3 regions of the Abyssisolibacter fermentans genome follow, and region 2 is predicted to be linked to each of the others. Evidence: riboswitches for the same ligand, from Rfam matches in the RefSeq annotation. Region 2 holds a riboswitch; each other region holds the start of a gene.
What was found. A riboswitch is a leader RNA that binds a small molecule or an ion and turns the genes downstream of it on or off. The one in region 2 is predicted to bind cobalamin.

Region 1 (13,183 bases), on a different contig from region 2:
AGTTAGAATGGCTGAACTTGGTCTTGTTCACAGACATGAAAAATCAGGAACTCTTCATGGATTAATGAGAGTTAGATCATTTACTCAAGATGATGCGCATATATTCATGTTACCAGAGCAAATTAAAGAAGAAGTTCTAGGAGTATTAAAGTTTGCTGATGATTTCTATAATTTATTTGGTTTTAAATATAGTTTGGAGCTTTCAACAAGACCAGAAGATTCTATGGGAACAGATGAAGAATGGCAAATAGCGGAAGACGCATTAAAAGAAGCATTAAAAACTGCTGGGCTAGAATATACAATAAATGAAGGAGATGGAGCATTCTATGGACCAAAGATAGACCTTCATTTAGAAGATGCAATAGGTAGGACTTGGCAATGTGGAACAATACAGCTTGATATGCAAATGCCACAAAGATTTGATTTAAATTATATTGGTAAAGATGGAGAAAAGCATAGGCCGGTTATGATTCACAGGGTTATATTTGGAAGTATAGAGAGATTTATTGGAATACTAATAGAACATTTTGCTGGAAAATTCCCATTGTGGATTGCACCAGTTCAAGTAACTGTTCTTCCTATATCTGATAAATACAATGATTATGCATATGATATCAAGAAAAAATTAATGGAAAAACAAATAAGAGTTGAAGTTGACCATAGAGCTGAAAAAATAGGTTATAAGATTAGAGAAGCACAGCTTCAAAAAATACCTTATATGCTTATTGTAGGAGAAAAAGAAGCAGAAGCAAATAGCTTAGCAATTAGAGATAGAGAAAAAGGTGATATAGGAGCAATGAAGGTTGAAGAGTTTGTTGATATGATAGTAAAGCAAATTGAAGAAAAGAAATAATTAACAAAAACCTAGAATTTTAATTCTAGGTTTTGTGCTATTAATGGAAAGCTTTACTGTTGTAATAAGAGTTTGAAAAATTATTAAAATAGCTAGGGTAAATCTTTGAGGAAAGTGATGCTCAATGTTTTTGTGTTGAAGCTATACAAGACATTTTTTTACTAGGAGATGCCTATATTTCGTTATCTAAGCTGCTCTTGCTCTTGTATAGTAATATAATTTATGATATAATCACATTGAAAATTTATAATTAGGAATAAATTAGGATGAGGAGGTGTAAAGGATGAACTTATTTGTTAGTTCGTACATGCTAGAGTATTATGATGTACATAGAAACATAACATTCAATTTTGGTGACCATAGGGGAGGTGCGTCCAAAATTAAATATTATGTAAACTAATTAATAAGTAAAACTTTACATTTAGAATATAGAATTATGTTTTAAACCTTAAGTAGAGTCTACTTAAGGTTTTTTTGCGCGCTTTCATTGGGAGGAGGGTAAAAGATATTATTAGGTAATTAAAAATTAACTATATACAACATTGGGGGTATTACCATGAGTTATAAAACAAATTTAAATAAAAATATTAATAGAAATTATTTATATACATTCATAAGTTCTTTGAACTTATCTCAGGGATTATGGATGATCTATCTAGCAGCAAAGGGAATGTCTTTAATGCAGCTTGGAATTTTAGAAGCAATATTTCATATTACGTCGTTTTTTATGGAAATTCCAACGGGGATAGTAGCAGATATTTATGGAAGAAAAGTTAGTAGAATAACAGGCAGATTTGCTTCAGTTGTTAGTACAATAATATTATTATATTCCAATAATTTTTATTGGTTTATGATTTCATTTGTTATATCAGCTCTATCATATAATTTGGAATCAGGAGCTGGAGAAGCTTTAGTATATGATTCTTTGAAAGAAATAGGTAAAGAGAAGAAGTATATGAAGATAAATGGGAAAATTGAGATGTTCATGCAGATTGGATGTATTACTTCGTATATTGTTGGTGGATATTTGGCTACAAAAAGTTATTTAATGGTATTTGCTTTAACTGCTGTTTTTGAAACTGTTAGCTTTATTCAAGCATTTTCCTTCACAGAACCAAGTATAAAAAACAAAACTGTAAAAGAAAAAAATCCATTTATTGTGCTAAAAAACCAGTTTACAAAGAGTATTGGTGTTTTATCTAGCAATAAGAGAATCGGTTTTCTTATAGTGTTTGGTGAAATCATTAGTGCAACAGCGACCAGTTTATTTTTTTATCTTCAAAACTATTGGAAAGGCAGTGGATACTCAGAAATAAAAATAGGTATTATTTTTTCAATAGCTTCATTATTAGGAGCTATTATAGCAACAAAAGTATATAAAATAGAGAGGGTTATTAAGGAGAAAGGAGTACTAATATTAATGCCTCTTATAACAATTTTATGTTTATGGGGAGTAGTATTGACTAAATTTACTTATGTATTTTATATCATTATATCTGTTGTAGAAGGAATTATATTTGTTGCGGTAGGTGATTATATCAATAAACAGATTCCTAGTAAATACAGAGCAACTATACTATCTTTTAGAAGCATGGTATTTAGTTTCTTCATGATTTTGTTATTTCCATTAATAGGAAAATTAGGTGATGTATTTTCGATAATGTTTGCCTTAAAGAATTTAGCAATCATAGGAAGTATTCTGTATATTATTCATCTATACTTTTTACTTAATTCTAGGAAATGATGACGTATTTCATTAGTCCAGATTATTCATATAACTTTGAATAATCTGGATTTAGATTTATTATTATATGTATATTCTTATTAATGTAATATGTTTTATGGTATAAAACTTTTTACTTAATACTATTTATTGAATTAAAAAAAAGAGTGCATTATAATATACATAGCATAGATTTTAAGTTAGGAAGGTTATTTATGAATTTAATTATATTATTTAAGGAAGATTTTATTGAAAAAGATATTGTTAGAATTGAAGGAAGAAGATTTGAACATGTCTTATCTGTACATAAAGCTGAAGTTGGTCAAACATTAAAGGTTGGATTACTTAATGGCAAAATAGGTACGGGTTATATAACAAATATGGAAAATAAAATGTTGCAAATGAAGGTCAATTTAACTGATGAACCACCTAAACCACTGCAATCTCAGCTAATATTAGCTATGCCTAGACCAAAAGTTTTTGCTAGAATATTGCAAACAGCTACAGCATTAGGTATAAAAAAAATATTTGTTATAAAGACCTGGAGAGTACAGAAAAGCTATTGGAATAGTCCAGTGCTTAGCGAGGAGAGTTTAAGTAAAAATATGATTTTAGGATTAGAACAAACAAAAGATACAATACTACCTGAAGTTAGAGTTGTTAAACTTTTCAAGCCTTTTGTAGAGGATCAAATATCTAGTATTATTGAAGGCACTATTGCATTAGTTGCTCATCCAATAGCTGATGCTATGTGTCCATATGATATCAAGAAACCTACAACTATTGCTATAGGTCCAGAAGGCGGGTTCATAGAATATGAAATTGATATGCTTAAGAAACATGGTTTTACAGTAGTAGGGTTTGGAAATAGAATTCTAAAAGTAGAGACAGCAGTTCCATATATTTATGGCAAATTATATTAAGGGTGATTAAGGTGCATTTAGATAGCATATATAAAGTTTTTAAAAATAGAAAAGGTAAACAGATGAATATAAGAAAAAGCTACTCTGTTTTGTTACCGTTAGTTAAGGTTGAGGGTGAATTACATATACTTTTTGAGGTTAGAGCAAAAGATTTAGAGACCCAACCTGGTGAAATATCTTTTCCAGGAGGAGCAATTGAGAATAATGAAACACCAATAGAGGCTTGTATAAGAGAAACATGCGAAGAATTAGGAGTGAATGAAAAAAATATAAATATAATTGGGGAGCTTGATTATATAGGAGCACCCGCTAATATTCAAATATTTGCTTTTGTTGGCATGTTGGATATAAAGAAGATTCAGGGGTATAGTAACAGTGAAGTTGACCATTGTTTTTTAGTTCCTCTTACATTTTTTTATAATACCGAACCTGATAAATATTATTCTGAAACTGATATTAAGTTAGATGATTCTTTTCCATATGGTTTAATTCCAAATGGTAAGAAATATATTTGGCGTAAAGGTAAGTATCCTATTCATTTTTACAACTATAATGGATACATAATATGGGGAATTACAGCAAAATTCATAGATAATTTCATCTCAACTTACAAACAATATTACATATATAATAAAGATTGAAATTATGATATGTAATAAATTGTTGAGTTTTTGTTATATTGTTTGATAGATAAGAAAAAATATGATAAGATTATTATTGGTAAATAATGGACTGCGAAAGGAGAAGATAAAATGGATAGTAGAATTGCTATATTGGCGAAAAATTTGGTTAATTATTCAACTAAAGTACAAAAAGGTGAAAAAGTATTAATAAGAACAGTAGGAACTAGCACATTTCCATTAGTTAGAGCTTTAATAAAGGAAATATATAAAGCAGGAGGTTATCCATATACTGATATTAGAGATAGTTCGATTAATAGAGAGGTAGCTTTAGGATGCAATGAGGAGCAAATGAAGTTTAAAGCTGAAATGGAATTACTAAACATGAAAAACATGGACGTATACATTGGTATTAGCGGAACAGATAATATGAACGAGCTATCTGATGTTGATAGTGAGAAAATTAGAATAATGAATAAATGTGCTAAACCTGTTTTAGAACATAGAATTGATCATACAAGATGGGTAGTATTAAGATACCCTAATGCAAGTATGGCACAAGCTGCAAATTCAAGTTTAGAAGGCTTTGAAGATTTCTATTTTGATGTATGTACTATGGATTATGGAAAAATGTCAAAAGCAATGGATAATTTAGTAGAATTGATGAGTAAAACAGATAGAGTTCATATAAAAGGAGAAGGTACAGATTTAACATTTTCCATTAAAGGTATTCCAGTAATTAAATGTGCAGGAGAAGTAAACATACCAGACGGAGAAGTATTTACAGCTCCTGTTAAGGATTCTATTAATGGTGTATTAACATACAATTGTCCAGCTGTATATCAAGGTTTTACTTATGAAAATATATGTTTAGAATTTAAAGATGGAAAAATAGTTAAGGCTACAGCTAATGATACTGAGAGAATCAACAAAGTATTTGATACTGATGAAGGAGCAAGATATATAGGAGAGTTTGCAATAGGAGTTAATCCATATGTAACAAAACCTATGAAGGATACATTATTTGATGAAAAAATCATGGGAAGCTTCCACTTTACACCAGGAAGAGCTTATGAAGAAGCACCTAATGGTAATAATTCAGCTATACATTGGGATTTAGTATGTATTCAAACACCTGAGTATGGTGGAGGAGAAATATACTTTGATGATGTATTAATAAGAAAAGACGGTAAATTTGTAGTACCTGAACTTGAATGTCTGAATCCTGAAAATTTAAAATAACTTTAAAGCAATACAACTGTAAAACTGATATTTATATAAATATAGATAAATTATTGTTATTAGCTTTATAAATCTTTAATTAGGGGAATCATCTAAAGTTTTTGATGGATGATTCCTTAATAATAATATTGAGATTTTTACAACTATTAATGGGGGAAACTGAGTTACTTAATATGTAGCAAAGAATTTATGAGTAGTATAGCTTTTGAAGCTAACAATAAAATAAAAGGGGGAAATATCATGGACTCAAGAATCGCTAAATTGGCAGAAAATTTAGTAAATTATTCTACAAAAGTTAAAAAAGACGAAAAGGTTTTAATAGAAGCTAAAGGAGCTAGTACATATCCTTTAGTTAGAGCATTGATAAAAGAAGTGTATAAAGCAGGGGGATATCCATTTACTTATTTAGAAGATGGAGCTATTTTTAGAGAAATTGCTTTAGAATGCAATGAAGAACAATTAAAATTCAAAGCTGAGATGAAATTATTAAAGATGAAAAACATGGATGTGTATATTGGTATTGGAGGATCAGACAATATTAATGAGCTTTCTGATGTTGATAGTGAGAAGATTGAATTAATATTAAAATGTGACAAACCAGTAAGGGATTGTAGAGTTGATAATACTAAATGGGTAGTATTAAGATATCCTAATGCAAGCATGGTACAAGCAGCAAATACAAGTTTAGAAAGCTTTGAAGAGTTCTATTTTAATGTATGTATTATGGATTATGAAAAAATGTCAAAAGCAATGGATAATTTAGTTGAATTAATGAACAGAACAGATAAAGTTCATATCAAAGGAGAAGGTACAGATTTAACTTTTTCAATAAAAGGAATTCCAGTAGTTAAATGTGATGGACAACTTAACATACCAGATGGTGAAGTGTATACTGCACCTATAAAAGATTCTGTTAATGGCAAGCTTTCGTACAATTGTCCTGCTGTATATCAAGGCTTTACTTACGAAAATATTTGTTTAGAATTTAAGGATGGAAAAATTGTTAAAGCAACAGCAAATGATACTGAGAGAATAAATAAAGTATTTGATACTGATGAAGGAGCAAGATATGTAGGAGAGTTTGCAATAGGAGTTAATCCATATGTAACAAAACCTATGAAGGATACATTATTTGATGAAAAAATCATGGGAAGCTTCCACTTTACACCAGGAAGAGCTTATGAAAAAGCACCTAATGGTAATAATTCAGCTATACATTGGGATTTAGTATGCATTCAAACACCTGAGTATGGTGGGGGAGAAATATACTTTGATGATGTATTAATAAGAAAAGATGGTAAATTTGTTGTACCTGAGCTTGAGTGTCTGAATCCTGAAAATTTGAAATAGTTTCAAGCAATACAACTGCAAAACGGAAATTTATATAAATATAGATAAATTTATTGTTTTTAGCTTTATAAGTTTTTAATTAGGGAATCATCTAAAATTTTTGATAGAGGATGATTGCTTAATAAAATATTGGTATTTTTTACAACTAGTGATGGGGGAAACTGAGTTACTTAATATGCAGCATAGAATTTATGAGTAGCATAGCTTTTGAAGCTGACAATAAAATAAAAGGGGGAAATATCATGGACTCAAGAATCGTTAAATTGGCAGAAAATTTAGTTAATTATTCTACGAAAGTTAAAAAAGGTGATAAAGTACTGATTAATACTGAAGGAACAAGTACATATCCTTTAGTTAGGGCAGTAATAAAAGAAGTGTATAAAGCAGGGGGCTATCCATATGTTAATCTTCAAGACAGTTCAATAGAAAGAGAACTTGCTTTAAATTATAGCGATGAGCAGCTAAAGCTATTTTGTGATATTGAACTAAAAAGAACAAAATCAATGGATGTACAAATTAATATAGGTGGAACTGATAATATAAATGAATTATCAGATGTAGCTCCAGAAAAATTCAGGCTATTATCAAAATATTATGAACCAATTATGGACTATGTTCTTAGTAATGTTAGATGGGTATATTTGAGATATCCAAATGCGAGTATGGCACAAGCGGCAAATACAAGCTTAGAAAGCTTTGAAGACTTTTATTTTAAGGTTTGTAATCTAGATTATAGCAAAATGTCAAAAGCAATGGATAATTTAGTAGAACTAATGACTAAAACAGATAGAGTTCATATAAAAGGAAATGGAACAGATTTAACTTTTTCTATAAAGGGTATTCCGGTAATTAAGTGCTGTGGAGATGAAAACATCCCTGATGGTGAAGTTTTCACAGCACCTGTTAAGGACTCTATAAATGGCATACTTTCTTACAATTGTCCTGCTGTATATGAAGGTTTTACTTATGAAAATATATGTTTAGAATTTAAAGATGGAAAAATTGTTAAGGCTACAGCTAATGATACTGAGAGGATTAACAAAGTGTTTGATACTGATGAAGGAGCAAGATATGTAGGAGAGTTTGCAATAGGGGTTAATCCATATGTAATAAAACCTATGAAGGATGCATTATTTGATGAAAAAATCATGGGAAGCTTTCACTTTACACCAGGAAGAGCTTATGAAGAGGCACCTAATGGTAATAGTTCAGTTATACATTGGGATTTAGTATGTATTCAAACACCTGAATATGGTGGAGGAGAAATATATTTTGATGATGTACTAATAAGAAAAGATGGTATGTTTGTATTGCCTGAACTTGAATGCTTAAATCCTGAGAATTTAAAATAATATTATTAGTGATGTTGTCTCAAAATGGACAAGTTTAGTACTGCCATTTTGAGACTTTTGTATTAATCTGCTTTTTTTATAGAGTACATTAGCTCACCATCATAAGAGCTACCTTCTGCTTCTTCATCCTTTATTTCGTATTCATAGTACATACCTATCTTCTTTAGTACCTTGCTAGATGCTTTATTATCTTTATTGACAGTAGCAACTATTTTATTAATATTCATGTTATTAAAACCATATACAATAATAGCTTTTCCTATTTCAGTTGCATATCCTTTTCTATAGTGTTCTTCAAATAGTCCATAGAACAATTCGTTTTCAGTAGTATCATAAGTAAGTGGGAATAATCCAACAAAACCTATACATTCGTTGTTGTCTTTTGAAACTACTAATAAGAGAAATCCTTGAAATTTGTTTATTGTACTTTCTTTATATCGATTTAATATTCTTTTCAATAACTTTTCACACTCTTTGAACGTTCTTTCTTTAGCAAAGGGAACATTTCTCATTATAGCTTCATCATTTACTATTCTATGTAAATTATAAATATCAGCATTGGCAAAATTTCTAATAAATAAACGTTCTGTTTCTATATTAATATGTTCATACATATTAATTTCACCCCTTAATATTTTGTACTATATAGATGTGTAATTGTGGTTTTCTGCACTTAATTATAACATAACTTATTATACTATAATATATAAATAATATAATAAAGATTTATATTTGTTATGTATAGGTTAATGTTGACAAGTATAATCAAGTTGACTATACTATAAATATAATCAAATAGAAATCTTTAAGGTGCTTAAAAAGTTAAAAGGGAAAAAGGTTAAAAGCCTTTGCAGCCCCCGCTACTGTATGTAGGGATGAGATTCTAATAGCCACTGCTCTTCAATTTTGAGTGGGAAGGTAGAATCAAAGATGAACTACAAGCCAGGAAACCTGCCTTTAAGAAAAAAGACTTATGCTTCGGAGGGAAGTGTGTGGTTTAAAAACACATATTCCAAATGTGTTATTTTTTTTTGAAAAACCTCCAAGGCAAAATATGAAAGGAGTAATATATATGAAAAAATTATTAAAATTATTTATTATTTGTTTAGTAGTTGTGTTTGCTTCAAGTAGTTTATATGTACAAGAAGGATTAGCTACTAGTCAAAGCGACTTTAATCGTCGTGCAGTGGATTTTAAAGTGATTAATGGCAGATCATTTATATCAACAGATGAGATATATGAATTTGGTGTTAGTGTAAAAAATGAATATAGTAGTACTATAGTGTCTAATGAAGATGTTACAATGACTTTTTATTTAGATTCAAACAAAGTAAAGGTTAATAATATTGATTTAACGGTTGATTGTAAAACCTTCAAGGAAGATAACAAAATATATTTACCATATAGATTCTTATTAGAAACATTAAATTATAGCATAATTTGGGATAGTGGAGCTGGAATAGTTAAGTATGAAAAAATATCAGACGATACATATAAATATCCTATTACAATAAAAAATGGTGATAATGAAATGGTAATTGAAAAAGAGCCTTCTAAAATAATATCATTAGCACCTGGAGTAACTGAAAAATTATTTGAAATAGGTGCAGGAGACAAGGTAGTAGGTAGGACACAATATTGTGATTATCCTAAAGAGGTAGAAAATATAAAAAATGTTGGAACACTTTATGAACCAAATATTGAGGTAATAGTCGATATACAACCAGAAATAGCTATTGCTGAAACACATTTTAAACAAGAGATATTAGATAAATTAAATGAAGCGGGAATAATATCTATTTCTTCAGCTACACCAAACAAGGTTGAAGGAATATATGCCCAAATAATACAGTTAGGTAAAATAGTTAATAGAAATTATGAAGCTAGAGCATTAGTATCAAGTATGAAATCAAAAGTTCAAAAGGTTAAATACGTTCTAAACAATCAAAGCAATCTAAATAAGCCAAGTATATATTACGTAGTAGGTACTGGACAATATGGTGAATATACAGCTGGTAGTGATACATTTATTGCAGATATTATCAGAACAGTTGGAGCTACTAATATTGCTGCTGATGTAACTGGTTGGAAATATAGTGTAGAAAAAGTTATAGATAAAGATCCGGATATAATAGTTGGTAATGAAACTAATGTAGATGCTATGATAAATAACAATAATTACAGCATATTAACTGCTGTTAATCAAAAATCATATTATAAAGTTGACAATAATATATTTGACAGATCATCACCAAGATCTATCAACGAAGGTTTAAAAATATTATTCAACATAGTTCACAGTGATTTAACAAAAAAATTAGGTTTCTAAAGCGGTGATTTAATGTCATACTTAAAAAACAAAAAGAAATATCATATAGCAATTTTAATACTATTTTTATTTCTTATATTGTTCATGTTTTGTGCTGTTGCATTAGGTACAGTACATATAGATGTCACGGATGTTATAAAAATAACTCTAAATAAGATTAAATTTCTAGATATTGATATTTCAAATATAAAAAAATCGAATATATTCATAGTTTTAAATGTAAGACTTCCAAGAATAATAATATCGGCTTTGTGTGGAGGAATATTAGCATTAGTTGGAGTAGCTTATCAAGCTATATTCAAAAATCCAATGGCAGAACCTTATATTATGGGATCGTCATCTGGTGCTGCCTTTGGAGCAACGCTAGGTATAGTTTTAGGTATAAACAAAAACATTATGGGTCTTGGTATTATTTCTCTTTTAGCATTTGCAGGTGCGTTAATAACGACTATATTAGTATATAGTCTGGCGAAAAAAGGAAATAGAATATCCACAACATCAATATTATTATCAGGAATAGTCATGAGTTCACTATTATCTTCTATAGTGTCATTAATTATGATATTTAATCATGAAGAATTAGGTAAAATAATTGGATGGACTATGGGGAGCTTTAATGGAGCAAGTTGGACACAAATAGTAGTAGTGGTAATACCGGCTATAATAGGTTCATTTGTACTTATTTCATTGGCTAAAGAATTAAATGCATTATCAGTTGGTGAAGAAAGTGCTCAGTGCCTAGGAGTAAATGTAGAAACTGTAAAAAAAATTGTTCTTGTAGTTGCATCCTTGTTAGCAGCTTGTGCAGTTTCTGTAAGTGGAATAATCGGATTTGTTGGATTGATAGTACCTCATCTATTGAGACTTATATTCGGTTCTGATCATAGAGTGTTGATGCCGATATCTTTTGTAGGTGGTGCAATGTTCTTGCTAATCTGTGATACTTTAGCAAGAAACATATTAAGAGGCGTAGAAATACCAGTAGGAATAATAACTTCAATATTTGGAGGACCATTTTTCCTTTATCTATTAAGAAAATCAAAAAATAGTATATAGAAAGGTTGAAAATTTATGATTAGTGCTATGGATATACAAAATATATCATTTAAATATTCTAACAATACTATATTAAAAAATATAAGTTTTTCGGTTGATAAGGGAGATTTTTTAGGAATATTAGGACCAAATGGATGTGGGAAGACTACTTTATTAAAAAATTTATGTAATCTATTAAAGCCATATGATGGTAAAATATTTCTTGGGAAAGAAGAAATCGGTAAAATAAGCTGTAAAAGTTTAGCTAAAAGGATGGCAGTAGTCCATCAATTTGATGTAATTAGCTTTGACTTTACTGTTCATGATATTGTATTGATGGGTAGAATGCCATATCAAAAAAGATATTCATCAGAAATAAAAAGAGATTATGATGTGGTAGAAGAATGCATGAAAAAAACTGAAACATGGAAGTTTAGAGATAAAAAAATACTTCAAATAAGTGGTGGAGAAAGGCAAAGAGTTATGTTAGCAAGAGCTTTAGCTCAAGAGCCAGAAATATTGTTATTAGATGAGCCTATTTCTCATTTAGATATAAAACACCAAATTAATTTGTTGAATTTATGTAAGAAATTAAATTTAGAAAATAATTTAACTATTATAGTTACTATACATGATATTAATTTAGCAGCAAAATATTGTGATAATATTATTTTAATGCAAGATGGTAAAATACAGGCATATGATAAACCAGAAAGGGTTTTGACAGAGAAAAACATTAAAAAAATATATGACATAGGAGTAGAGCTCATAAAGAATAAAGAACAAAATATGACATATATTATACCTAAAATTAATTGATATAGAAGGGTGTTTCAAATGTTTTTGAAACACCCATATTTTTAATAGTTTTGCTTATAGAAATTTACATTTATAATATAAATTATTTGAAGCTTTTATAATATCTTCGTTACCTAGTATTGCAGAAATAACTGCAACTCCATTTATCTTGGTATTATTTAATAGTTCTATATTATTTTCGTTGATGCCGCCTATAGCTACAATTGGTATATCAACAGAATTTCTAATATTAGTCAATATATCTATGTTTAGATTTTTTGCATCGCCTTTGGAATTAGTTGGGAAAATTGCTCCAACACCTATATAGTCAGCCCCTTGAATTTTAGCTTTTTGAGCTTGTTCAATATTTGATACAGAGACACCTAGTATTTTATCTTTACCTAGTAATTTTCTAGCTTCAATAGCTGGAAGGTCACTTTGTCCTATATGTAGACCTGCTGCATCAACAGCAAGAGCTATATCTAATCTATCATTTATTATAAGTGGGACATTATAATAATCTGTTAATTCTTTTAGTGCTAAAGCTGTTTGATAAAAATCTCTAGTAGAAATATTTTTTTCTCTAAGTTGAACTACAGAAACACCTCCGATTATTGCATCTCTTACGCATTCTACCAAATTTCTATCACCAATAATGTTACTATCAGTAACTAAATAGAGTTTATAATTAACTTTATTTATAGAGTTCAATATTACCACCCCTTAATATATTTTCATTCATATTTGAAATTCCATCAAAGATTTTTACTTTAAAAGATCCGATACCATCACTTTCTTTTAAGCTTTTAAAAGCATATTCTCCAGCTAAACTCATAGATAAAATACCTGATGTAGCTGCCAAAAGATAATCATCTGTAACACCACAAAATGCACCTATGAGTGATGCTGTCATACAACCAGTTCCAGTAACATCAGATAACATGGGATGACCATTTTT
Region 2 (6,058 bases):
TATATATATAAAGGGGGAGAAATTTCATGCATCTATCGATTAATAGTTTTTCAGAGTTTTTAATTGGAATTGTGATACTAGTTTTTTTGATTATTTTTTATAAACCTACTAAAGAGTATTCGCTTAAATATAAAGCTAAATGTAAAAAAATAGCAATGACTATTACAGCACTAAGTTTTGTTAATCTTATATTGATAAATATTACATATAAAAATTTGGACCCGTTTTTTGTAACAGGCTTGTTTTTAGGGTTGTTTATTAACTATGCTATATTAAAAGGAGAATTAAGAGTAGCACAATCATTATCAGATATAAATTGGTTAACAGGAAGCAGTTATTTGAAAGGAAAATTTAGTTTTAAAAATATAGATTGGGCGTTGATTTTTAAAACTAGTCTTATATTATTAATTTGGACAACATTGGTATTTGGTATTTTTAAACCTGAAATGAATGATAATTTAGCAGGGGATTTGTTGCAAGGATCAGGATCAAAATTGATTGCTGTAATAAATAATATTATAGTTATTTGCTTAATAGCACCTCTAAGTGAAGAAATAATTTATCGATTTTTTGCAATTAATATATTTTTACGTTGGTTTGGGAAAAAAAGAAAAATATCAATAGTGCTTGCTGTTCTTATTCCAACTATTACATGGATGTATTTGCATTCTGGAACTTTAGCTAATAACTGGATTAAATATGTTCAAGTATTACCAGCAGGATTAGCTTTTAGTTACATATTATATAAAAAAGATGTTGAGCATAGTATCTTAACTCATATGGTATTTAATATATCAGCCTTTTTTATTACATTTATTTTTTTGAAACTTAATTTTCTTAGAGTCTAAATGAAAAAGCCTGAGTTAGTATTAGACTCAGGCTTTAGTGAGGTTTTTAATGAGTGCTTACTTATATATAAATGTGGAAATTTCCTTTTTAAAAATATTATCTTATTCTGCTTCTTGAGTATTTAAAGAATCTTTTAGGTGCTGGATATATAAGTCTTGAACTCCTTCTATTTGACCTAAACCTTTTATTATTGGTTCTACTTTATAACCTTTGCTTTCTAAAATCATTTTCCATGAATCTTCTTCGTCTCCTGCCATGTCATTCTTTGCATGATCACCAGCTACTACCATTAGTGGCATTAAGTAAATTTTCTTGTAATTCTTATCTTTTGTAATATCTAATAGTGTATCTAATGATGGATAACCTTCTACAGTTCCGATATAAATATTATCATAGCCTTTATATTTGAATGTGTAATCTAAGCACGCATATGCTGAATTTGAAAAATGATGTGTACCATGTCCCATGAAGAATAATGCTTCATCTTCTTTAAGTGTTGGGATTTCTTTTGAAAGTACATCAACTAAATTCATGTAATCTTCAGGACTTGTTAACAAGGGATTACCAAATGTTATTTTTTCGAATTTATCTTTATAATTGTTAACTAATTCAAGGGTGTCGTGGTATTCAGCTCCATTCATTACATGTAGTGATTGAATGAGTACTTCACCATAGCCTTCACTTACAAGTTTTTCTAGTGCTTGCTTTACATTATCTATTTCTAAACCATCTCTTTTTTTCAGTTTGTTAATTATAAACTGAGATGTAAATGCTTTTTTGAAATCATAATCAGGAAATGCTTTTGCTATTTTTGCTTCTGTTGCTTCTATTGTTAATTTGCGTGTTTCATTGTGGCTTGTACCAAAGCTGACTACAAGTACTGCTTTTTTGTTTGGGTCACATTTAGAAACCTCTTTTTCATTATTTTGCTCTGTTCCTGTTGTTTTAGAATTAGAACAACCTGCTAGTAAACTAAAAGATAAAACTGAAACTAATAATAATAATAATAACTTTTTCATGTGTAACACTCCTCTTATATTAATATTTATTAGGGCAAAAATTATTTATTTGCCCTAATATAAATGGTAGGGGTTACTTCGTAGGGAACAACATAAAAAAACCGCCATAAAGGCGGTATTATAGACATAGTTAGTTTAGACTAAAATGCTATACTATACTTCCCACCGAAGTATGATTGTATATTTTCATAAAGGTAGGTCTTCCGACTCTTACTTATAGCTTGAATATCGCCTTCCCAAAATAATTCAGTGGCATTTTGATATCAAACAAGTAATTACGGCAGCGGGGGCTGTGCAAGAATTTCACTTGACTTCCCTTTTAATCACATTTATTATGTGAGCCTTTTGAAATATTTGTGTTCTGTTCGTTAATAGTATAACATCAAATAAGAGTAATGTCTACGAGTAAGTTAATAATTTATCAATATAATTTTATTTACAATAATAGTTTAATGTGCTATACTGAAATTAACAATAGAATATTGGCTAAGAGAATAGGAGAGCCGTTTCAAATTTTTCCATTAACTATGGGGAATATTTGTGACGGCTTTTTTGCTTATATAAATATTCTTAATACCATAAGTGGAGGGGTTTTATATGTATGATGTTGCTGTGATTGGAGCAGGTGTAATAGGAACTTTTATTGCAAGAGAATTATCTCGATATGATTTGAAAATTGTAATAGTTGAAAAAGATAATGATGTTGCAAATGGAACTACTAAGGCAAATAGTGCTATTGTTCATGCGGGTTATGATGCAGATTATGATAGCTTAAAAGGAAAACTTAATGCTTTAGGAAACTCTATGTTTGACAAAGTTTGTAGTGAACTGGATGTACCTTTTAAAAGAATAGGTTCTTTAGTTTTAGGATTTGATGATGAAGATATGAAAACCTTAGATAAATTATATAAAAATGGATTGAAGTTAAATATACCAGATTTAAAAATATTAAATGGTGATGAAGCTAGAGCTTTAGAACCAAACATTAGTGAAAATGTTGTTGGAGCTTTACAAGCGCCTACTGCGGGTATAGTTGGACCGTGGGAGCTTGCTGTTGCTTTAGCTGAGAATGCAGTTGAAAATGGTGTTGAAATAAGATTGAACAATGAGGTGAAAAACATCAATAAAACAACTGATGGTTATAAAATCACTACTAATGATGGTGAAATAGATGCAAAATATGTTATAAACTGTGCTGGTGTATATGCGGATAAAATAAATGCTATGGTAGCAGAGCCAGAATTTAAGATTACTCCGAGAAAAGGTCAATATTATTTATTGGATAAGAGTGCAGGAAATCTGTTTAACTCTGTAATATTCCAATGCCCTACTAAATTAGGCAAGGGTGTACTGATAACACCTACTGTTCATGGTAATTTGTTAGTAGGTCCTGATTCACAGGATATTGATGATAAAGAAGATATAAGTACTACATCTGATAGAATGAATCTTGTAAGAGAATATGCTGCTAAATCATGTGATAACATTCCGTTTAATCAAGTAATAACATCTTTTGCAGGGTTAAGAGCTGAACCAACGGGTGGAGATTTCATAATTGCTGAGGCTAAAGATGCAAAAGGATTTATAAATGTTGCAGGAATTAAATCACCTGGATTATCTGCATCTCCTGCTATTGCAGATTATGTTGTAAAATTATTATTTGATATTACTGGTGATATTAAAGAGAATAAAAACTTTAATCCTGTTAGAAGACCAGTGATAAGATTTATGGAGCTTACTGATGAACAAAAGGCTGAGGTAATAAAGAAGGATTCAAGATATGGAAGAATAATATGCAGATGTGAAAATATCACAGAAGGAGAAATAGTAGATATAATCCAAAGAAAAGTTGGAGCTAGAACTGTTGATGGAGTTAAGAGAAGAGCAAGACCAGGTATGGGAAGATGTCAAGGCGGATTCTGTGGTCCTAGAGTTATGGAGATATTAGCTCGTGAGTTAGATGTTGATATTTCAACTATTGTTAAATCTGAAAAGAATTCTTATATTATCACAAATGAAACAAAGACAAATTAGATTATAGGTAGATGCAAAATGCATATTAAATAAAATGAATAACTTTTAATGTTTAGCTCATAATTTTTTGGCGAGGGGAACCATCTTATAATCTTTGACGGCTGGGCAAGAGCTCGTTTTGAGTAGAGAACCAAAATCTATGATTTTGAGTGAATCACTTACTCCTAGGAATGCAGTGAGTAGAGAGCAACATATTTATTAAAGTGAGAGCGATGAAGAAACGAACTCTTGAAGTCACGCTTTCAAAGAAACATTAGATGTTTCCCTAGTGACTATATTGTTAGTTTTTGCAACAAATTTAAAAGTAGTATTATTGAGGAGTGTAGCATTTCGTAATTAACTAAATTGTGGCAGGAGGTATATCAATGTTGAATTATGATATTGTTGTAGTTGGCGGAGGACCCGCAGGTCTGGCAGCAGCTATCGAAGCAAGAGAGAACGGTGTAAAAAGTATATTAGTTATAGAAAGAGACAGAGAACTTGGAGGTATATTACAGCAGTGTATTCATAATGGTTTTGGACTTCACGTATTTAAAGAAGAATTAACAGGACCGGAGTATGCTCAGAGGTTTATTGAAAAGCTTAAAGAAATGAATATAGAGTACAAATTAGATACTATGGTTTTAGATATTTCTGATGATAAAGTAGTAAGTGCTATCAATTCAGTTGACGGCTTTGTAAAGATTAATGCAAAGGCTGTTATTTTAGCAATGGGTTGTAGAGAAAGAACTAGAGGTGCTATCAATATTCCTGGATATAGACCAGCTGGAGTTTATACAGCAGGTATGGCTCAAAGATTTATTAACATGGAAGGGTACATGGTAGGAAAAAAAGTAGTTATTTTAGGTTCAGGAGATATTGGGTTGATTATGGCTAGAAGACTTACTCTAGAGGGAGCAGAAGTTTTAGCTGTAGCTGAATTAATGCCATTTTCAGGAGGGCTTACTAGAAATATAGTTCAATGTTTAGAAGATTATAACATTCCTTTGATGTTAAGTCACACAGTTGTTGAAGTCAAGGGAAAAGATAGAGTTGAAGGTGTAGTTATTGCACAGGTTGATGAAAACAGAAAACTTATTAAAGGAACTGAAAAAGAATTTGTTTGCGATACTTTATTGCTATCTGTTGGACTTATACCTGAGAATGAAATATCTAAAAATGCAGGTATAAAGCTTGATAGAGTTACGTCAGGACCTGTAGTTAATGAAAGTATGGAAACTTCTATAGAAGGTGTTTTTGCAAGTGGGAATGTAGTTCATGTTCATGACTTGGTTGATTTCGTTACTGCTGAAAGTAAAAGAGCAGGTAAAAATGCAGCTAAATATGTTAAAGGTGAGCTTAAAGCTTGTGATAAATATATAACTTCAAGTGCGGGAAATGGTATCGGGTATATAGTACCTCAAATAATCAGAGAAGAAAATTTAGAAGATAATCTAGAGTTGTTTATGAGAGTTAGAAATGTATATAAAAATGTAAAAATGGAAGTCAAAGCTGATGGCAAAGTGATAAAGGAAATCAAGAAAAAACATTTAGCTCCGGGTGAAATGGAGATTGTTAAAATAGATTCTAATTTAATAAAAGGTAAGGATATAGAACAAATAACTGTATCTATAAAGGAGGCATAGTAAATGAAAAAAGAAATGATTTGTATAACATGCCCAATGGGATGTCATTTGACTGTAGAAGATGATAAAAGCTCAGAGAGTGGATACAAAGTATCAGGTAATATATGCAAAAGAGGAGAAAAATACGCTGTTGAAGAGTTGACTAATCCTACTAGAGTTATTACATCTACTGTTAAAATAGAAAATGGTATTTTAAAGAGATTACCTGTAAAGACTGATGGTGCAATACCTAAAGATTTGAATTTTAAATGTATGGAAGAAATAAATAAAGTTGTTGTAAATGCTCCAATATCAGTAGGAGATGTAATAATAGAGAATATATTAAACACAGGTATAAATTTAGTAGCATCAAGAAGCATGTAAAGTGAAAAAAAAGTTAGCGTAAAGTTATTGTAGGAAAAAATAAAAAAAGAAAGCACCCTTTTGTGATAATATAAGTTTGACAAAACAAATAAAACAAAAGGATGGTGCTTTCTTATGTATGATAGTATACTACATTTTAATGAATTTGGGGTAAAAATTTTAGAAAAA
Region 3 (13,711 bases), on a different contig from region 2:
TAGCTGCATCAGGGGATTCTTCTTTGGATTTAGATATGGCGAAGGTATGTAATTATTTTATAGTACCAAAGCATGGGGGCATATGTGATATAGCAGACAACAAAATGAAGTGCATGAATTATACGACTGTAAAGGGTATACTAGCTGCAGAGGAGATATTAAAGCTTACAGCTGATTATTTTAATATTTAATAGATATTATTTTGTAATTTATAAAAATTATTATTTTAAATTTAGCAAATAAGAAACTTTTCTAAACCAACCTTCTTGATTAATTATAATAAGTTTTCAGGAAGGTTTGTTTTATATCAAAATAAAATATTTACTATAGTTAATAATTACAAATTCAATTATTATAACCAATTATTAATAAATAAAATATATTTATCATTGAATAGCTTAAAATATGATAGTAATACATATGGTACAAAATATAATAGAATCCATTCTTAAAAATTACAAAATTAGACAACGATTTAATGTTATAATGAACAAGGAATAGAAAAATATGAAAAAGGGGTGTAATACGTATATTTTGGTATAATAGAATGGAAACAATGAAAAAAATATTTCTAATTGTATTTTTAATAATCGTAATGACAATAGCTTATTATCAAATACCTCAGAGAATGACTGATAAAGCGTCTGATATTAAATTTGATAGAATAGTAATAAATCAAATGGTATTAGATAAAAATGGTGCGTTTTGTAATAGTGCAATAACTATAAACGATAAAGCTAAGATAGATGAGTTATATAATTTTCTGTTTACTCGCAAATATAAAAGAGTATGGTATAAAGATTACTTAAAGTACAGTGGTAAAACATATATGATTTTTTTCTCTAAAAGCAATCAACTTGAAATTTCAGTTGAAATACTTGGTGATATGTATATTCAAATCATATTTAATGAAGAACTTAATAAAAAACGATATAGTAAAACTTATAGATTAGATAAAGATTTTGATACTAAATATATTGAAAAAATGTTTGAGTGAAGCAGATAAAAAAATGGATGTCTAAGATTATTTTGAGACGCCCATTTTTTATATTATAGATTTTTTAACGCTAAATCAAAGCCTTCACCTAAAACTTCATGAACATAATGTACAGATACAAAAGCATGTTGATCAACTGATTTTATATAATTTTTCAATTGTATGTATTCTCTTCTATTTAATACAACATTAATGATGTTTTTATTATTGTTTGAAAAGCCTCCAACCGCTTTATAAAGAGTAGTACCTCTTTCAAGTTCATTAATAATAAAGTCATTTATTTTACTATTTTCATTACTTACAACAACAACATTTATTTTTGCTTTTAATTGGGCAATAAACTTATCTATTAATAGAGCATTAGTTATAATGCCTAATAAAGCGTATAATCCTAATTTTATACCAAAAACTAAGCCTGCTGAAAGAGTTATTAAGAAATCAGATAGTAACAACGCCTTGCCAATTTCAATATTTGTAAATTTATTTATAATCTTTGCAACAATATCTGTACCACCAGTAGATGCATTTTGAAAAAACACAATCCCCATTCCAATGCCTTGAATTAATATACCAAAAATTAGATTCAGTAAGATATCATCTACAAGTGGTTTTGTAAGAGGTGATATTTTTCCTAAAAATGATATCATACCCGTTAGTAAAAAACTACAATAAATAGTGTAACCACCAAAATCTTTACCAATAATTAAAAACGCAAGTGTGAATAGTATAATATTTGAGATAAACATAATAATGTCAATATGAATATATGGAAATAAATGATTTATAACCATTGCAAGTCCTGTTATTCCACCAACAGCTAAATTTGCAGGTATCAAGAAATAGTATAGTCCTACTGCCATTATTGTTATTCCTAAATTAATTAATAAAAATTTATAAACTTTTTTCTCCATCTTTTTCACCATCACTTATTATTTTTTGAACATCTACTATTAGATCTACTGGAAATATACAGAACACAAAAAACTAGCACAAAAATGGCTAGTTTACTCACAACTATAAACCTTTCATTTAGAAAAGGGGTGACTAAAACAAAGTTGAAAAACTATTCTACTGAAATTTAACACTTGCTCATCCTCGTGAGTAATAATTAGTGCCCTTATTATTGGCAGGTCTCCTGACTTAGGAATCAACGTATCTTATACCTTCCCATACATTTTAGTACAGTGGTTGCAACAAGACACTATCCATTACAGTGGCGGGACCGTGTTGGAATTAAACCAAACTTCCCTATTAAGTAAATAATAAAATTATATAATTTTATTTTTACACCAATAATACCTATGAAATTGTAAGAATTACTAATTAAGAAATCGTTCTCTCAAAGTATATATTAAAAGAAATATAACGTCAAGAAATTAATCAGAATATCTTTTATTCCTTTTAAAATAAAAACCCCTTGCAAGGATTATGATATATTTGCAAGAGGTTTTGAGTTATATTTAATCTATTTTTACTAATATTGTCCAATGGAATTAAGGTATTTAGTTATGCTGAGATTTTTAGCATGTTCTATTTCAACAACTTTTTCTTCAACTTCAGCTAATTTCTCGCTGGCTGATAGGACTTCCATTATAGTGCCTCCTAATTCCTCGGAATTTATTGATTTAAGGCTTGAACTACCATAGCCTATACCTTCATTATATCTATAAGTTGCTATTTGTAGATTTGCCTGCATTTGCTCAACGCTATTTCTCACATGTTCATACATTTTGCCTGTCGCTACCATTGTTTCATAAGACTTTCTTATATCAGCTTCTACCTCTTTTTTCTGAATTTCAAGGTTTATATTTGAATATTCTTTTTTATATAAAGCTTCTTTGTATTGATTTGTTATATCAGGATATGTTCTAGCAGTTAATTCATGATTCAGGCTGTCAATTATATATTGTCCCATTGCCTGTTGAATTTCAAGTCTTTTTTCTAATCCCTGCTTAATTCCATCTTCTAAAGAAGGTATATTTTCAGCGGACAAATTTACTTCGGCTATAGTTATGTTGGCATCTAATGGGATATTTAAGGTGTTTTTTAAATCAATTTTAGCATTTTTTTCATCCGATATAGCTTTTTCTAAATCTGCTTTCATAAGTTCTACTTGTGATTTTGCTAGTAATAAATCATCTTTAGCCCTTAAACCTTCATCATAAGCATTTTTTATAATTTCAAATTGACCGTTTGCTCTATCTAAGGATTTTTGTTTTACGTTAGCTATTTTTTTCATTTTTAAAACTTCATAATAGTTTTTTTCAACAAGCATTGCTATTTGTTTTTTACTGATTTCATATCCTGCTTTAGTTATGTCATAGGTAATATCTGCAATGACATCCATTAACTCAGTAGTTGATTTGATGCCTAGTTTTACATTCGTGGTTATTCCTAGGTTCATTGATAGAACGCTGTTGGCTTCTTTGTTTGCATCATCAAGTTCTTGCTTTCCAGCTTGTAATCGATCTAATGCTTGTTGGCTTTGATTGTCTATTTCTTTTTTCATTCCTTCAATGGCTTGGTTTATAGCAGTTTTATCGTTACCTTTACTTTTAAGTAGTCTATAGGTATCTTCGTCAATAGTATTTTTTATATCTTCTAATGTTTTAGTAGGATCATCTGAGCTTTGCAAAGCTTGATTAAGACCATCCAGATTCTTTTTTATTCCTTCAGCTTCCTTTTTACCTTTATAGTAGCTGTTCCACTTATCACTCAAGGTATCATCATTATCCAAAATCTTTTTAGTGTTTTTGTTAGTTCGTTTTTTGTTAAATTCACTTATTTTTAGTTCTTGCCTTATTTGTTTTATAGTTAAGTTATTTTCCATTGCAACGTTTATACACTCATCAAGTGTATAATTATCATAGTTTTTTGCCACTATAGTTTCTCCTTCAGCGTATGATAAAAGGAGAGATGTAAAGAATAAAACTACTGCTAATATTGAACAAATTTTCTTTTTCATATCTTATACTCCTTTAAAATAAATTTAATCTGTTCATATCCTTATACCTCTAGTCTTCAATTCTAACTTTATCTCCATTAACTAACATACTAATACCTTGAATTACAAGTTTATCATTATCGTTAAGACCTGTAACCTTAGCGGAGGTTTCATGAATAGATTCAATTTGTATTATTTTTTCATTTGCAATATCATTATTGACAACATATACATAGTCTTGACTATTTGATTTTATGCTTTTAATAGGTATCCAAATACCATTTTCTTCACCAATTTGTATGTCTACATTAACTATGAATCCAATTTTAAAATTATTTTCATTTAATGCTAGTTCAACATTATAAGTTCTAGTATCAGTATCAGGAAGTTCACTAATATTAGTTATTGTTCCTTCGACTACTGTATTATTAGCTTTTATTTGCGCTGTATCACCAAGTTTAGTTTTTACGATATCTTCTTGTGTCAGCCCAACGTTGACTATTTTATTATCATTTCTAACTACAACAACAGGATAACCTGCACTTACCATTTCACCTTCTTTAAAAAGAGTATCAACAATATAGCCATTTGAATCAGCCTTTAAGGTTGCATCCTGTAGTAAACTTTCTTTATAGTCAAAATCAACTTTTGCTTGATTTTTTAGTTCATTTGCTTGGTTTAATTCTGATTGTCTTATATCAAGTTGTAGCTTGGCTTCTTCATATTTTTGTTTTGAAATTGCATTTTTTTCATACATGTTTTTAATTCTCTCATATGTATCATTAGCAAAGTTATAAGCGTCTAGAGCCTTAGTATATTGTGACTTTGAAGCATCTAATTGAGCTTTAGATGCTTCGTATGAAAACCTTAAATCCTTAGTATCAAGTTTTGCTAATAGAGAACCTTTAGAAATTTTTTCACCTTTAGTAATATAAACTTTTTCAATTTTGCCGGGACTTTTAAAACCTAATTTTTTTATTTCATTATAATTAACAGTACCAATATAATTTAGTAAAACTGGTTTTGTCTCATTTTTCAATGTTATTGTTTTTACAGGCTTTATTGTATCTGCTTGTTGAACGGGTATTTCATTGGAACATGATATTCCAAGAATACACATCATAATTGCAATACTTATAGTGAATATCTTTTTCATATTATTACCTCCTAGATATTAGTGTATATATGTTTTCTATTATTTAGATGTTTATTATTTGATATTAAATAAAATACATATAAACGTGTATAGACTTATTCATTTTTAATATATCATTTACACCATTTAATTACAATTATGTCAATAAAAATAAAGAGATTTTTAATTGATTTTTTAAATGTCTAGCAATTAGATGTAAAAATGAAACACAATGACATAAAATATTCAAAAATAATAATTCTAAGTAATATATATTAAAGTTTTCGATATTGAAATAATTCCACTAACAGATTTATAAAAGTAATTATTAATCTGAAATGGCTTTTTTCTATTGTTATTAAGTGATATAATAATAAACTAAAATAGGGGTGATATAAATGTTTGAATGGAAGGAAGAATATAGTGTACAAATAAAGGATATTGATAATCAGCATAAAAAACTTTTATCAATAGGAGAAGAACTATTTTATATAGTTTCAGGCAAAAGTGATATAGATCATTATGATGAGATAATAAGTATTCTAAAAGAATTAGAGGAGTATACTATTTATCATTTTGGATATGAAGAGGCTTTGATGCAAAAATATAATTATGATGAATTTCTAGGACATAAAGAAGAGCATAATAAGTTTATTAATAAAATAAAAGGAATAACAACCGACAGTGTTGATGAGGCACAGGTTACTATATCTATGGATATAATAATGTTTATTGCAGATTGGATTGAGCATCATATTTTAAAGAGTGACCATAAATATAAAGAACTATTAAAAGAAAAAATAAACCATTGATAGAAGTGATATGATGAAAAAATTTGAAATTAGCAATTTTAAAATGATGAGTGACTTTGATATTAGAATATTGAGAGAAGAAAATGATGACGTTGACATAATTGTAGCTATAGGAGATAGAGTTGTTAATCTTATTTTTAATGATATTATTGAAGGCTTGGGTAGCAGAATACAATTTGTCGATATTAAAAACATTATAGTTAGATTTAATAAGTCAAAGAATTTAAATATATGTACAATTCACATGTTAAAAAAAATAGATTTATTTTCAGCAGTAGCTAATTTTGAGATTGACTATTCAAAATATTGTATCTGCGTTGAAGCTAAAGAAGGTTTTGTGAAAATGTATTTAGATTCATATTAGTCTAAACAATATGGTGTATATTAACGATATATAAGTAAAATACATATAATAAAAAAAGATTTATTTAGTAATGTTAGGAGGAATTCAATGTCTTATGTTGCAGCTTTTTTTGATATTGACGGAACATTATATAGAAATTCATTGATGATACAACACTTTAAAAAATTGATAAAATACGAAGTAATAGATCCATCAAGATGGTATGACCATGTAAAAAATACTTATTCAAAATGGGAAAGCAGATATGGAGACTTTGAAGAATATCTTGAGGAACTTGCAGCAGTTTATGTAGATGCATTAAAAGGTGTAAACAAAGAACATATTGATTTCATAGCGAGCCAAGTAATAAAAGTAAATGGGGACAAAGTATACAGATATGCCAGAACTAGAATACAGTGGCATAAAAATAGGGGAGACAAAGTGTTTTTTATCTCAGGGAGTCCTGATTTTTTAGTTGATAAGATGGGGAAAAAATATGGCGTTACAGAATGTAGAGGTAGTAAATATATTGTTGATGAGAACTATAATTTCACGGGAGAAATAGTGAAAATGTGGGATTCGGAAAACAAACAAAAAATGCTAGATACTTTTGTTAAGCAATATAACATAGATTTGCATAATAGTTATTCATATGGAGATACTACAGGTGACATATCAATGCTTAAAATGGTAGGGAATCCTATTGCTATAAATCCAAATAAAGAACTTCTTACTTTTATAAAAAATGATAAAGAGCTTTATAACAAGATTCAAGTAATTGTTGAGAGAAAAGATATAATTTATAAGCTTGGTGCAGACGTACAAACTATAAATGATTAAGAGGTGTAAAAATGACAAGAGCGTTGTTTTTAGATAGAGATGGGGTTATAAATGATAATAAAAGACCAGTTAATAAACCTCAAGATTTAATAATATATGATAATGTAAAAAATGGACTCCAAAGAGCCAATGAAAATGGGTATGATATTTTTGTAGTTACTAATCAAGGAGGAATTGAGCTAGGTTTTATGACACATTCTGATTTAAAAGAAGTACATGCTGAAATGGTTAGACAATTAAAGCCATATTGCACAATCAAAGATATAATGTATTGTCCTGATTATCATAGAAAATCTAAATATAGGAAACCAGAGCCTGGAATGTTACTAGAATTACGTGATAAGTATTCTATTGATATGAATCAAAGTTGGATGATAGGAGATATGGAAACGGACATAACTGCTGGTAAAAGGGCAGGATGTAAAACAGCTAAAATTGGGAAGAGGAGTAAACAAGCTGATATAAATGGATCAAATTTGGAAGAGGTAGTAAATAAAATTTTAGAGATGTAAACATAAGAAAAGCTGTTCAAGGTAATCAGATAGTACCTTGAACAGCTTTTAAGTAGCACCTCTTATTTAGATGAAATAACTGAATAAGAGGTGCTTTTTATATACTAGGAGAGTTCTACTTTTGTAATATTAGTTCAAAATAATTGTTAATAGCTAGGGTCAACCTTTGAGGTAAATCTGGTTCAATGTTTTTGTGTGAAGCCATACAAGACATTTTTTTTACTCGGAGATGCCTACATTTTTCTGATAATATAAAGATGAAAAAATATAGGCATCAATGTCGTGGTCAAAAAATGTCATGTAGCTTCTAAAGAATTTATTGGTTTGATTTCTTTAGGGTAAGGCTCTGTGAGTATGAAGTCATTAGATGATGGTGGTTCATTACCAAATGGAAAGGGCACGAATCTGAGAATCTTTGCTGGTTCCTGTAAAGAAGCAATTTTTTTCATTTAATAAAAGCTGAAAAAATTGCTTCTTAAAAGTCACCTACAAAGAAACCTCAGATTGAGCCCTAGTGAATTTATTGGTTGAAACAGTTACTAAAGCAGGTGGTTACTGTTTGATTAGGGTAGATGCGATTAGAAAATATATGAGTAACTAATATTAACATGGCGTAAGCCACTTATTGTTATACAGCTTTGCTTACAGTCTCTTTTGATTTATATCTTTTTTTCAATATAAATATAGCTATAGGCATCCATACCAAGATGTATATAAGCATTTGAATTATATTACCTTTTACAATTTCAAAGCTCAATCCTTTTATAATGACTTCATCAAAAGATCTTACATAGTATATAAGCGGCCACAAAATTTTAGACACTATTACCATAGGCTCAGGCAATTGGTCAATTGTCCATAAGTAACCACTGCACGCAAAAGTTGGCAATGACAGCATAAAAGAAATTTGTGCAAACTTCAATCTATCTTTTATTATAGATGCTAATATTATAGCTGGACAGCTTATTGCAAATATAAAAACTAAGGACATCAATATTGCAACCATCATACTCCCATGTATTGGTGCGTTAAACACTCTATTAGCTAAATAAATAGATAGAGATATTGAAGATAGTGCATAGATAGATAATGCAATTATCTTTGATAATAGTTTGATAAAAGTTTTTTTACTGGCTATATCTTCTCCGTTTCTTACGATACTTATTCCGACACTTGACATCATTATTTGTTGTAGGAATACACCTATAAATCCGATAATCAGATAGTTCATATAAGTCATCTTTGGATCATATAACATTCTGTCTGCAAATTGAAAGGGCATTGCTACATTATATGATTGATTAGGTACTATTCCCTTAGCTTCAATTAATTTTATCTGAGTTCCAGCTGAAATAGTTTGTATGATGCTGACAGCTTGTGCATAAGCATTATTTCCAATAACCATATTTGATCCATCAACGAGAATCATTACTTCTGAAGACTTTAACGTCATCACGTCTTTAGAAAAATTGGGGGGTACATAGACACCCATATGAATTTTTCTTGAATCAATCAATTCTTTGAGTTCATCTCTAGAATCTACATGATATGTTACATTGAATTTATCATCATCATTAAACTGTTGAACGATCATTCTACTTAAGCTTGTATTATCCTCATCCAGTATAGCAACTGGAATATCTTCGATATAACTGTTCATATATACTCCTCCAAAAAGAAGAGTTAAAAATATTGGTGCAATTACAAGTAATAACATTATATCTTTTTCAAATAGTGCTATTTTTAAATCTTTAAATATCATCTTAAGAAATGACATTTTCTGTTCCCTCCTCACTTGGAGAAATCTTTTCGCTATGTTCTGGTGCTTTTATTATTAAAACACCTAATAATGCAATAACTAATGCTATTAATGTGAATTTTACAAACCACATTATATCTCCATTCATTTTAGTAATCGATAGTCCTTTTAAACATAAATCTCTTAGATTGTCTGCAAAATGATAAAAGGGATAAAAATTAGCTGCTACTTGATATGGTCTAGGCATAGATAAAACAGGCCATGTATAACCAATCATTATTGTGTTTGGTATAAATATAACCGCATTTATTAAAGTTGAAAGCATATGATCTTTGATCCAGCTTGAAATCATTAATCCAAACGCGGACACAGCAAATGCAAGAACTAAACTAAGTATTGTTGCATCAAAGAATTTGCCCCGTAATGGTACTTTAAATAACTTGTACTGCACGTATATATTTAATATAAGTGAAAGACAGCCTAAAATTCCATAGAATAAGACCTTCCCTAATATATATCCTAATTTTTTTCTTTTTTTCTTTTCGATTTCGGATCTTCTTATTGCAGATGCTGTCATGATTGCAATAGCTGATTGTACTATGGCGGTGCCGAGTCCTATATTCAAGAAATTTTTATAGCTTCCTGCAGGATTATAAAGTGTTCTGCTACTGAATTTAATAGATAAAGCTATTTTCTCAGCCACGTCAGCTGGAAGATCAAGTTTTGCTTTTATAAGTTTCATGAAAACACCAGTTTTTAAAGATAGTAATATTTCAGAAGCGCTCTTTTTTGTAGCAGCTGCTATTGGCATATGACTTCCATCATAAACCATTAGTATACTTGGAGATTCTGCACCCATTACATCTTTACTGAAGTCCTTAGGTATAATCATACCTACTCTAATCTTACTATCATCTATTAACTTTTTCATATCATTTGAATCTTCTAAGTAGTACTCAATGTCAAACATTTCATTTTCACTAAACTGCTCTATTATCATTCTACTTAAAGATGAATTATCACCATCATAGACTGCCATTGGTACTTTATTTATTATATCTTTACTGAACTGATAGCCAAGTAACAAGTTTGTGAGCAGAGGAATGATAAATATAACAATAAATATCATCTTTCCTCTTGCCATGATGTTAAATTCTCTTTTTATCGTTTTTAATAAACTATTTATCATTTCCTACACCACCAGTTATTTAATAAACTGAACAAAGGCCGTCATTCCTGGTCTTAATGTTTTCTCATTATTATCTATTTTTATTTTTACTCCAAATGAAATAATATCAAAGCTTCCATTGTCATTGGTAGCTCTTTTTGTTGCAAAATCAGGTTTTTGATTGATTCTAACAACACTGCCTTTGAAAACATCATTTGAATAACTAGGAATTTTTATATTTACTTCTTGTCCTAATGATATTTTTTGTAAATCAGTTTCTTTTACTTTAACTTCAACCCATGTATTTTGTAAATCAGTTACTGTAGCTATTGACATACCAGTAGAAACTAATTCACCTTCATCTGCATTTATTTCAGTTACAACACCGTTAATAGGAGCTTTAATATTAGTATCATTTAAGTAGGCCTCTACTTCTTGAAGACCTCCATTTGCTTGTTCAAGCTTACCTTGAGCAGCCTGTTCCATTGATAATGCTTGAGTAACTAATGCTTCAGCACTGCTGATATCTTCACTTCGTGCTCCTTCTTTTGCCATACTTAGGGTTTGTTTAGCTATTTCTAATTGTGTAGCTACTTCTTCTTTTTTCTGCTGAGAAACTGCACCTTTTTCGTATAGTTTTTCAACTCTTGAATATGTAGAGGACATAAGATCATAAGCTGCTTGAGCTTGAGCTATTTCTTGATCTCTAGCACCATTTTGAGCTTTTGTTAATAGAGATTTGGCTGCTACAGTTTGTCCTTTTGCTGCTTCATGTGCTGCTTCAGCTGCTTTTACAAGAGCAAGAGCTTGTTCTTTTTTAGCCATCAACTCATCACTTGATATTTCAACTAATGGACTATCTGCTTTTATGTCCATACCTTCTTCTATTAGAAGCTTTTTAACTCTACCAGGTATTTTACTGTTTATACTTACTTCTTTTGCTTCGATAACTCCCTGTGCTACTAATCCTTCTTCTTCATTAAAAACTTTCATACTTCCATTTTCTGTAGTTAAACTAGCACTACAACCTGTCATAACAAGCATCAAAGAACACATAATTATAGCTGTATATATTTTATATTTTTTCATAAATATACTCCTTCCATTCATTCTAAATTTTATAGTGTATTTTTAATAAATGAATTTTCCAGTATCATTGTAATATTTAACTTTTGCTAAGTTATAGTTATACATTATTTCTACAACTTTTTCTTCAACATTAGATAGATTTTCCTCGGCAGCTAGTACTTCTACTATAGTACCGGCAGCTGATTCAAGGTCAAGTTTTTTAAGAAGACTATTTTCAGTACTAAATCCTTCTTTGTACTTGTATTCTGCTATTTCAACACTTTCTTTTGCTTTTTCTACCATAGCTTTAGCTGTATCCATCATGTTTCCAACAGTCATTAGAGTTTCATAAGACTGATTTATAGATGATTCGACCATACTATATGCCTTAGCGTACTCTAAGTGTGATTTTTCTTTAAGTAAATTAGCTTCTTTGTATTGATAAGTGATGTCAGGATATTTACCCTTTGCTTTTTCAAAATTCAAATCATATATTGTCATTTGTCCTAGAGTTTTCTTTAACTCAAGTCTGTTAGCAAGTCCACTTTTTAATCCTTCTTCTAAATCAGGTATTTCTTTTTCATCTATCAAGACATCAGTTAATACAAGTTTTGTTTCTAGTGGAATATTCATATTTTTCTTAAGTTCAACTAGGGCGTTTTCAAGGTCGCCTTTTGCTTTTGTTAATTCTAATTGAGTGCTTTTGTAATAAACATCTCCAAGTAGCATGTCATCCTTTGCTTTCATACCTACTTCATAGCTGTCCTTAGCAAACTGAAACTGTTTTTTAGCTCTTTCCATTGCTTTTTCTTTCATTTCAACTATTTTTTGAGCTTTTAGTACATCATAATAGTTCTTTTGTATAAGCATTGCAATTTGATTCTTGTATATATCAAAAGAAGCACTTGTTACATCATAAGCTACATCTGCCATAGTAGTCATTAAATTAGAAGTAGCATCAACATTATATGAGTCTAAATCTCCTAGGTTTAGGTTTTCTGATATTGATAATCCTGCTTCTTTTAGAGAATCAGATAATGTTGTTTTTCCTGAATCTAGAGAAGCTTTGGCACTGTCAAGTATTGCTTCATTTGCTATTAGCTCATCTTTTTTATTTTCAAGTTTTTTTCTATATTCTGTTTCTACATAAGAAGCATTTTCTCCATAATTTTTTAATGGAATTACTTTACCATCTTCAGTAATTATTTTTTTATCCTCTTCATTTTCAGCATTTATTAATGCTTCTGCGTAAGCTAATTCTTGCTTTTTAGCATTTAGCAACTTTTGATTTTTATTTATCTCACTACTACCTTTTTTAATCTTGTCATCTCCATCCTCAAGCTTTTTACTTATCCTATCAGCTCGATCCTGCTTAAGAGCACTCATATCAATTTCGTTTTTCACCATTTTTAAGTCTATGCTGTTTTCAAGTCCAATATTAACAGCTTCTTCTATAGTGATAGATAAATTTTTCTCTACTACAGGAGTTTTTTCAATGGTTTCTACAGTAGTCTTTAATGCAGCGTCATTAGATGCAAAGGCTACATTAAACATTAGTAGTGAAATTAGTATGGGTGATATTACTTTTTTAAAATTCATGTATATTACTCCTTTCTATGCTTATTTTCTTATTAATTAAACCTGTCTGAAACTTTTTGAATAATTTCAGCAGCAAAATTTTATCATCATCATCCAGAATAGTTAATACATCCTTTGACCAGATTTTATATTTTTTGATTACATCTTCAGTGAAACTTCTTCCATTTTCGGTTATGGATGCCATTATTTTTCTTCTGTCACTGCTATGTCTAATTCTCTCTACATATCCCTGTTTTTCTAATCTGTCAACAAGACCAGTTATATTAGCTTTGGTAACCAACATTTGATCACCTATTTCAGATAGAGGTAAACCCTCGACAGGGGCATTGTACAAAATAACCATAAGATTAAATTTGGTACTGGATATATTAAATTCGCTAAAAAAAACATTATGCATTTCTTCGAGAATCTCGGTTGTTTTTTTAATTTCAACAATTACCTTATTGGCAACTTCACCTATCCAAGTATAGTTATCAAATATATTCTTTAATTTACTCATATTGCACCTCCATACTATTAAATCAACCTTTATAC

Region 1: it holds a riboswitch for cobalamin, as region 2 does, so the genes downstream of both, AYC61_RS20890 (helical backbone metal receptor) here and AYC61_RS19420 (sirohydrochlorin cobaltochelatase) in region 2, are expected to answer to the same signal.
Region 3: it holds a riboswitch for cobalamin, as region 2 does, so the genes downstream of both, AYC61_RS16885 (YitT family protein) here and AYC61_RS19420 (sirohydrochlorin cobaltochelatase) in region 2, are expected to answer to the same signal.

The regions. Positions count from the first base shown of each region.
Region 1 covers NZ_LOHE01000024.1:24,165-37,347, reverse strand. The annotation lists gene thrS (threonine--tRNA ligase) at 1-853, shown strand, start outside; gene AYC61_RS01360 (MFS transporter) at 1,410-2,597, shown strand; gene AYC61_RS01355 (16S rRNA (uracil(1498)-N(3))-methyltransferase) at 2,792-3,499, shown strand; gene AYC61_RS01350 (NUDIX hydrolase) at 3,502-4,140, shown strand; gene AYC61_RS01345 (aminopeptidase) at 4,252-5,361, shown strand; gene AYC61_RS01340 (aminopeptidase) at 5,599-6,711, shown strand; gene AYC61_RS01335 (aminopeptidase) at 6,951-8,063, shown strand; gene AYC61_RS01330 (GNAT family N-acetyltransferase) at 8,126-8,677, opposite strand; cobalamin riboswitch at 8,855-9,036, shown strand; gene AYC61_RS20890 (helical backbone metal receptor) at 9,136-10,392, shown strand; gene AYC61_RS01325 (FecCD family ABC transporter permease) at 10,405-11,448, shown strand; gene AYC61_RS01320 (heme ABC transporter ATP-binding protein) at 11,464-12,246, shown strand; gene thiE (thiamine phosphate synthase) at 12,301-12,927, opposite strand; gene thiM (hydroxyethylthiazole kinase) at 12,920-13,183, opposite strand, start outside.
Region 2 covers NZ_LOHE01000108.1:536-6,593, forward strand. The annotation lists gene AYC61_RS19415 (type II CAAX endopeptidase family protein) at 27-848, shown strand; gene AYC61_RS19420 (sirohydrochlorin cobaltochelatase) at 951-1,868, opposite strand; cobalamin riboswitch at 2,045-2,229, opposite strand; gene AYC61_RS19425 (NAD(P)/FAD-dependent oxidoreductase) at 2,466-3,902, shown strand; gene AYC61_RS19430 (FAD-dependent oxidoreductase) at 4,271-5,527, shown strand; gene AYC61_RS19435 (DUF1667 domain-containing protein) at 5,531-5,890, shown strand.
Region 3 covers NZ_LOHE01000085.1:35,126-48,836, forward strand. The annotation lists gene AYC61_RS16875 (HAD family hydrolase) at 1-191, shown strand, start outside; gene AYC61_RS16880 (hypothetical protein) at 557-997, shown strand; gene AYC61_RS16885 (YitT family protein) at 1,051-1,920, opposite strand; cobalamin riboswitch at 2,106-2,306, opposite strand; gene AYC61_RS16890 (TolC family protein) at 2,472-3,962, opposite strand; gene AYC61_RS16895 (efflux RND transporter periplasmic adaptor subunit) at 4,012-5,097, opposite strand; gene AYC61_RS16900 (bacteriohemerythrin) at 5,475-5,888, shown strand; gene AYC61_RS16905 (hypothetical protein) at 5,902-6,252, shown strand; gene AYC61_RS16910 (HAD family hydrolase) at 6,340-7,071, shown strand; gene AYC61_RS16915 (D-glycero-alpha-D-manno-heptose-1,7-bisphosphate 7-phosphatase) at 7,083-7,583, shown strand; gene AYC61_RS16920 (ABC transporter permease) at 8,212-9,360, opposite strand; gene AYC61_RS16925 (ABC transporter permease) at 9,347-10,531, opposite strand; gene AYC61_RS16930 (HlyD family secretion protein) at 10,547-11,599, opposite strand; gene AYC61_RS16935 (TolC family protein) at 11,642-13,177, opposite strand; gene AYC61_RS16940 (MarR family winged helix-turn-helix transcriptional regulator) at 13,167-13,676, opposite strand.